DNA from 3 places in the Rothia sp. 27098_8_29 genome. Region 3 is predicted to be linked to each of the others. Evidence: riboswitches for the same ligand, from Rfam matches in the RefSeq annotation. Region 3 holds a riboswitch; each other region holds the start of a gene.
What was found. Region 3 has a riboswitch for S-adenosylmethionine ahead of O3649_RS05510 (LLM class flavin-dependent oxidoreductase). Riboswitches for the same ligand answer to the same signal wherever they lie in the genome.
Positions count from the first base shown of each region.

Region 1: it holds a riboswitch for S-adenosylmethionine, as region 3 does, so the genes downstream of both, O3649_RS07110 (bifunctional o-acetylhomoserine/o-acetylserine sulfhydrylase) here and O3649_RS05510 (LLM class flavin-dependent oxidoreductase) in region 3, are expected to answer to the same signal.
Region 2: it holds a riboswitch for S-adenosylmethionine, as region 3 does, so the genes downstream of both, O3649_RS06155 (nuclease PIN) here and O3649_RS05510 (LLM class flavin-dependent oxidoreductase) in region 3, are expected to answer to the same signal.

Region 1 is NZ_JAPWAI010000004.1:107,186-109,442, reverse strand. Features, by position in the region: gene O3649_RS07115 (ABC transporter ATP-binding protein) at 1-803, opposite strand, end outside; SAM riboswitch class IV at 1,151-1,263, shown strand; gene O3649_RS07110 (bifunctional o-acetylhomoserine/o-acetylserine sulfhydrylase) at 1,367-2,257, shown strand, end outside.
Region 2 is NZ_JAPWAI010000003.1:52,782-55,038, forward strand. Features, by position in the region: gene O3649_RS06145 (SNF2-related protein) at 1-830, opposite strand, end outside; gene O3649_RS06150 (hypothetical protein) at 810-1,040, shown strand; SAM riboswitch class IV at 1,097-1,231, shown strand; gene O3649_RS06155 (nuclease PIN) at 1,267-1,494, shown strand; gene O3649_RS06160 (plasmid stabilization protein) at 1,505-1,939, shown strand; gene O3649_RS06165 (DUF6350 family protein) at 2,069-2,257, shown strand, end outside.
Region 3 is NZ_JAPWAI010000002.1:117,305-119,561, forward strand. Features, by position in the region: gene O3649_RS05510 (LLM class flavin-dependent oxidoreductase) at 1-1,391, opposite strand, end outside; SAM riboswitch class IV at 1,506-1,614, opposite strand; SAM riboswitch class I at 1,790-1,886, shown strand; gene O3649_RS05515 (ABC transporter ATP-binding protein) at 1,891-2,257, shown strand, end outside.

The sequences.
Region 1 (2,257 bases), on a different contig from region 3:
CCGCGCGGGGCAAACAGCACCGCCGCCTTATCGTGGAGGAATCCGCGGAGCGTATCAAGCCCCTCGGTGGCGGTGGCCTCGACCTGAACCACAGTCGTGGCGGCAATGCCGGCGTGCGCGGCAACGTCCTCGAGGTTGCCGCTCACAGCAACGGAACCGGCACCCAAAACGGTGATGGTGTGCGCCAGGTCCTCAATCTCGCCCAGCAGGTGGCTCGTCAGCAGAATGGCGGTACCTTCATTTGCCAGAGATCTGATGAGGGCACGCACGGTCAGGGCGATATCGGGGTCGAGCCCGTTGGTCGGCTCATCCAGCAGGAGCAGAGCGGGGGAGCCGAGCAGGGCGCGGGCAATATGTAGGCGCTGCTTCATGCCGCGGGAAAACTCCTGGACAGGCCGCGTTGCCGCATCGGTGAGTTCCACACGGGCTAGGGCATGCTCCACCTCGTGTCGTCGGGTCCGCCCGGAAACCCCCGCAACATCGGCGAAGAACAGCAGATTGTCGCGGGCACTAGCGCGCGGGTAGAAGCCGTTCTCCCCGCCCAGTGCGAGACCCACGTGACGGCGCGCCCGCTGCGGGTCGGCGATAGCGTCAATACCGTTCACGGTGAGGCTACCGCCGGTGGGGGTGAGCAGGGTCGAGCACATCTGCACGGTCGTCGTTTTGCCCGCACCGTTGGGGCCGAGGAGGGCATGAATCTCACCGGAACTGACGCGAAGTGACACACGGTCGACGGCGGTAAAAGCGTTTTCACCTTTGCCAAAGACGCGGCTGAGCTGCGCCGCATCAAGAACAAGAGACATGGTAGGTAACCTTCGGGTATGACCCTCTGGCCCCTATACCGGAGGGATGCTGAGCAGGATAAACGGCGTAGCGAGTTGTACCCTGCGTGAGTGTATGTGTCATTTCAGTGTACCGAAAAGCCGTAGATAAAAGTGATGGGGGTTACTGTGTGGATGGTGGGTGTCCGCCTCCGCATCTCGATTGCCTCGCCCTCGGATTGCCCCGGCACCGTCGCTCACATTTTGTTGCAGACGGTTTTTGGTGACAGACGTTAAAAAACGTCATCTTTGCAATGAAATGTCTTAAAGTACTGCGCACCCACAAAACCCTTGACCCCACCCCGTGCCCTATGACACTCTAAATAACAGGTCAAGAGCGCCAGCGATAAGCCCCAGCTAGCTGGCCGGCAACCCTCCTCCGCGGTGGGGTGCCCTGGGTGAAGACCAGGCGGCACGCAAAAGCGTGACGCAAGCGCGGGACCGATGTGACCGATAACGGTACATCAATCGTGACAGGATTATTCGACGACGATTCCTGTACCATCGGCATGCGGCCCCCTAAGAATCCCCATTAGGAGCCACGCATGAGCAACAACACTACCGTCCCGACTCCCGCCAACCCCGCCGGTTGGAAGTTCGAAACCCGCCAGATTCACGCAGGTCAGGCGCCGGATGCCGCAACGGGAGCTCGGGCACTACCCATCTACCAGACCACCTCTTATGTCTTTGACAGCGCCGAGCAGGCAGCGAACCGTTTCGCCCTCTCCGAACTGGGCCCCATTTACACTCGCCTCAACAACCCCACCCATGAAGTAATCGAAAACCGTATCGCTTCCCTGGAAGGCGGCGTCGGCGCGCTGCTGCTGGCATCCGGTCAGGCAGCTATCACCTACGCAATCCTGAACATCGCCGGTGCAGGCGACCATGTGGTTGCATCGCCCTCCGTGTACGGCGGCACCTACAATCTGCTCAAGTACACCCTCGCCGACCTCGGTATCGAAACCACCTTCGTCGAGAACCCGGACGACCTGGACGCATGGCGCGCCGCAGTCCGCCCCAACACCAAGCTCTTCTACGGCGAGTCCGTACCCAACCCCCGTAATGACGTGCTCGACATTGAGCCTATTGCTGCAATTGCGCACGAAAACGGTGTACCCCTGATTGTGGACAACACCGTACCCACCCCCTACCTGCTACGCCCCATCGAACATGGCGCGGACGTGGTCGTCCACTCCGCAACCAAGTACCTGGGTGGCCACGGAACCTCCATCGGCGGCGTGATTGTTGACTCCGGTAACTTCGACTACGGTGCAGACCCCGAGAAGTTCCCCAAGTTCAACCAGCCCGCCCCCGGCTACCACGGCCTTGTCTACGCACGCGACCTGGGCAAGGACTCCGCATTCGGTGCGAACCTCTCCTACATCCTGAAGGCGCGCGTCTCCCTGCTGCGCGACACCGGTGCAGCCATCTCCCCG
Region 2 (2,257 bases), on a different contig from region 3:
CGGGCGAGCAGGTTAATGCTGGGGGTTGCGCCGGGCATATTGCGGCCGCGCGCGTAGGAACCGGAGACGCTCAGCGAGAAATCCAGGGCGCCGCTCACGCGCATCGAATCGATGCCCGCAAGGTCCTGACGTGCGGAAAGAATGGAGGAGAGGTCGCGCCGCCATGCCGAGATTTTGGTTGCGGATGCCTCTGCCTGCAGGCTCGGGGAGGCGCCTAGCTCGTTGAGTGCAAAGCTTCCCTGGGGGTTTGCGGGCTCGGCAGTCGCTGCATCGGGCGCGGGCAGTTTCGCCGCGGTGGTGAGCGCACCGGAGGCGCGCAGCGCCGCGAGCGGGTCGGCGGATTTCTTCGCCTCCGCAACGTCCGCGCTCTTTGAATCTGCGGGTCCCTTTGCCTCTGCCGCGTCCTTTGCCGCGGCACCGGGTACGCCGATCGGTCCGGGGTGTTCACTGAGTGCCTTTTTCGCTACGGAGGCGCGGTCGAGCGCGGTGAGCATGAGCGCTACGGCGTGCTTGCAGTCGGTGAGCACGGGGCAGGTGCAGCGGGCGGTGAAGGTTGCGGAGCCGCTGACGGCGGGGAAGAAGCGAATGGTCACTTCGTAGGGGATGATGGTGCTTCCGTTGACGAGCCCGGTGAGGGTTCGCTCGTCTTCGTCGTAGCTGTATCGGATGACTTCGCGGTTGCGCTGGTAGGCGAGGCCGCGCTGGTAGGTGCGGTGCCCGGCCTGGCGAATGATCTGCGGTACGGTGACGGGAATTTCGGGGAAGGGGTTGTTGGCGCTCACCAGCTCATTATCGCGTATTGTGCGGGTATGCGCCTTGTTGCCGGTCATTTGCTGGCGGCTGCCGGGCTGACTGTTGGATTGACTGTCGGGCTGGTTGCCGAGGCGACTATTGAGCGGTGGTTTGGGGTGTATTTCGTATTTGTGGTGGGGGAGTTTTTAACGCATAAAAACACCGGTATTCACATAAGATATTCCGCGCAGTATCAAAAATTCACGCCATTTAAAACGTTTTCACAAGCCAAAATGCTAATAATCTAAATCTCTTTCACAAAAAGCTTTACTTAACTTGAGAAAATGCTGTAAGCTAAACCCAGCTTCAAGAGTTTCGACTGATAAGCTCCGACTATGGTCGAACGCCAACCCCATGTTCACGGGTGGCTCGGATGACGAAGCGGTTTGTATTCACCACCGGAATAACCGGTGGTAATTGGTACAGACAAGAGCAACGCGAAAGGATCGCGCCACTCACGGCGCAGGTTGTCACATGTACAACGGCTCTGCAACCAAAGCAGCAATCTCTCTGAACCCCTCCCGCTCCTACCAGGAAAGCCTGCGTGCCGCAGCTGTCCCCGCGCGAGGCGGATACACCGCAGTCAGCATTGACGACTACTCCCGCATTTCTTCTAAGCGCGACGAGTTCCTGAACTTCCTTCTTCTGCCCAACCCCGAGGGCATCCCCGCTATTGAGTACGCCGGTCTGCGCGTAGCGTAGCATTAGGGGTATGAATTTCTCCGGTATGCTCCTGGACTCCGACGTTCTTGCGGAGATCCGTAAGGCGGATCCAGACCCCGCCGTGGTCGCTTTTCTGCGCCGCCGCTCGTTCCGGCACATGTACATTTCTGTGCTGAGCATTGGCGAGCTGAAGGGCCTGTACCCCTACCCGGAAACTGATCGCTGGATTACCGAACTTCTTGAGCGCTTTGGCGACCACGTTATTAATGTGGATGCGCGCGTGAGCCTCGAGTGGGCGGGCCGTCAGGCGCCGCGCGGCGTGCATGCCGTGGGTCGTGATGATGCCGGTCCGCTGCCTACCGCCGCCCTGGAGGGTCTGATGGCGGCGAGCGCGAGCGCCTATGATTTGGAGCTGATTTCTTCTAAGGCGCAGGTGTACCGCGCCTGGGGTGTTCAGGCTTCCAACCCGTGGACTGAGCAGTAAAACTTCGCCTGATACACGTCCTCGCGTGCGCGTCTGGATGAATACCTGTGTGAATAGTTGTGAGAACCCGCTTTCGAGTGTTAATCGGAGGCGGGTTTCGTCGTTAATTCGTGGCATGATTGAAGGACGATGAAAAGCACCTCACCTATCTCGCGTTATTCCATGCCCATGCCTCTGTGGCTTCAGGGTGTTGTTGAGCTAATTGTTACTGCCCTGTTCTCTGCGCTTGCTGTGTTTGCGGCGATGTCTGCCGTGTGGGCGACCAAGGGTTTTGGCGACATGGAGTTCTCCTCTGTGGCCGCCATGTCGGCGCACCTG
Region 3 (2,257 bases):
GAAGGCTTGCCCACGTATGCGCCGCGGTACTTAGCAGCCGGGTGGGAGTCAGCAACCTTGGTGTGGCCCTTACCGAAGATGTTCTCGCGCAGGGTGTTGCCCTCGTACTCGGTGCGGTAGCGGCCGCGCTTCTGCAGCTCGGGCACAACGTACTCAATGAAGTCCTCGAAGGAACCCGGGGAGACGTGGTACGCCAGGTTGATGCCGTCCAGGCCACCCTCGTCGATCCAGCGCTCCAGCTCGTCAGCAACCTGAACCGGGTCACCAACGATGACCTCGCCCATACCACCGATGGTGGTGTGCTCGGCGATAGCCTTGCGGGTCCACTTCTTGTCCTTCGCCTGCAGGGTGAAGGGGGTCAGGAAGGACTGAATCGACTCGGTCTGCACGTAGTTCAGGACCTCGTCTTCGTCGAACTGGGACAGGTCAACACCGGACCAGCCGCCGATGATAGCCTGTGCAGATTCGAGGTTGATGTACTTCTTGTACTCCTCGTACTTTGCCTTTGCCTTCTCTTCGGTCTCATCCACGATGACGGAGAGCATTGCGAGGATCTTGACGTCGTCGCGGCTACGGCCCTGCTCCTCGGCAGCGGCGCGAATACGGTCGGTCACAACGCGGGTCAGGTCCGGGCGCAGGGCGCTGATGAACACAGCCTCAGCGTGCTTGCCGGAGAACTTCTGGCCGCGGCTGGATGCACCAGCCTGGAAGATCACGGGGGTGCGCTGCGGGCTCGGCTCGGTCAGGGAGATGCCGGGCACGGAGAAGTACTTGCCCTTGTGGCCAATCGGGTGGACCTTGGAGGGGTCAGCGTAGACGCCGCGCTCGCGGTCCTTGACGACTGCGCCGTCTTCCCAGGAGCCTTCCCACAGCTTGTAGCAGACGTCCAGGAACTCGTCGGCGATTTCGTAGCGCTCGTCGTGCGGAATCTGGGTGGGCAGACCCTGATTCTCAGCAGCCGACGGCAGGTATGAAGTCACCACGTTGAAGCCGACGCGGCCCTCAGTGAGGTGGTCGAGGGAGGCGTAGCGGCGAGCCAGGGTGTAGGGCTGCTCGAAAGTAGCGGCAGCAGTCACACCGAAGCCGAGGTGCTCGGTCACTGCAGCCATTGCAGAAATCTGGGTTGCGGGGTCATTCACGGGAACCTGAGCGGCACCCTCAATGGCGGGAGCGGCAGAGTTCTTGTACACGTCGTAGATGCCAACAACGTCAGCGATGAACACGGCATCAAACAGGCCGCGCTCAAGGGTCTTAGCCAGGTCAGTCCAGTACTTGATGGTGTTGTACTCGGTTGCACGGGAACGCGGGTGACGCCAGAGGTCGAAGCTCTGGTGACCAATGCAGGTCATTTCGAATGCGTTAACTACGATGCGCTTCTTCTGCTCAGCCATCGATTTTCCTTTCGCGAATGATCGGGGACGATCGGGTTAGTGCCCTGCACCCCGCGCGCCGCCTCCTTCTTGCCTTCTGCGTTCGGTGGTGGCCTTCGTGCAGGTGGCGCGTTCGCGCCGTACTTGCCTCGTAACGTTGAGGCCAGATCATCATCTGGGGCACCCCGCTACGGGAGAGGGTTGCCGCCCGGCTAGCCAGAGCTTAGCGCCGGGACTCATGATCTCGTGGTTTGAGTGTACGGGGCGCACGGGAGGGAGGTCACGTTTGTGACGAAAAAATCTTTTTGTGACGTGGAACCGAAATATTTCGTGATAAATGCGAAATATACGGTCATAGAAATTCATACGCGCCCGCCGGGTTGATTGAGGCACGCCACAGCCCATAGGGTGGGAGAAGCAAACCATCCAGAGCGACTGAGAGACCTGGCTCCACGACGTCGCAGCAACCGGCACGGATTCTTCCGCCCCCGGTGCTAACGCCAGGAACGATGGAAGTGACATGACACTCAACAGTGCAGTAACTGACGTACCCACCAGTGAAAAGAACGGCCGCCGTGCCGTATCCACCGCCGCCGTCCCCTTGAGCTTTGAAGGCGTCGGACAATCTTTCCCCGTGCCCGGCGGAACCCACGAAGTTCTTCGCGGAGTCTCCTTCACCGCAGCCCCCGGCGAGATTATCTCCGTCATCGGCTCCTCCGGATGCGGCAAATCCACTCTCCTGCGTGCAGCAGCAGGCCTGAACCGCATCACCGCAGGTACCGTGCGTATCGGCGAGAAGGCAGTGACCGGCCTCGACCCCCGCGTAGCTATCGGCTTTCAGGAACCGCGCCTGCTCCCCTGGCGCACCGTCGCCGACAACGTGGCGC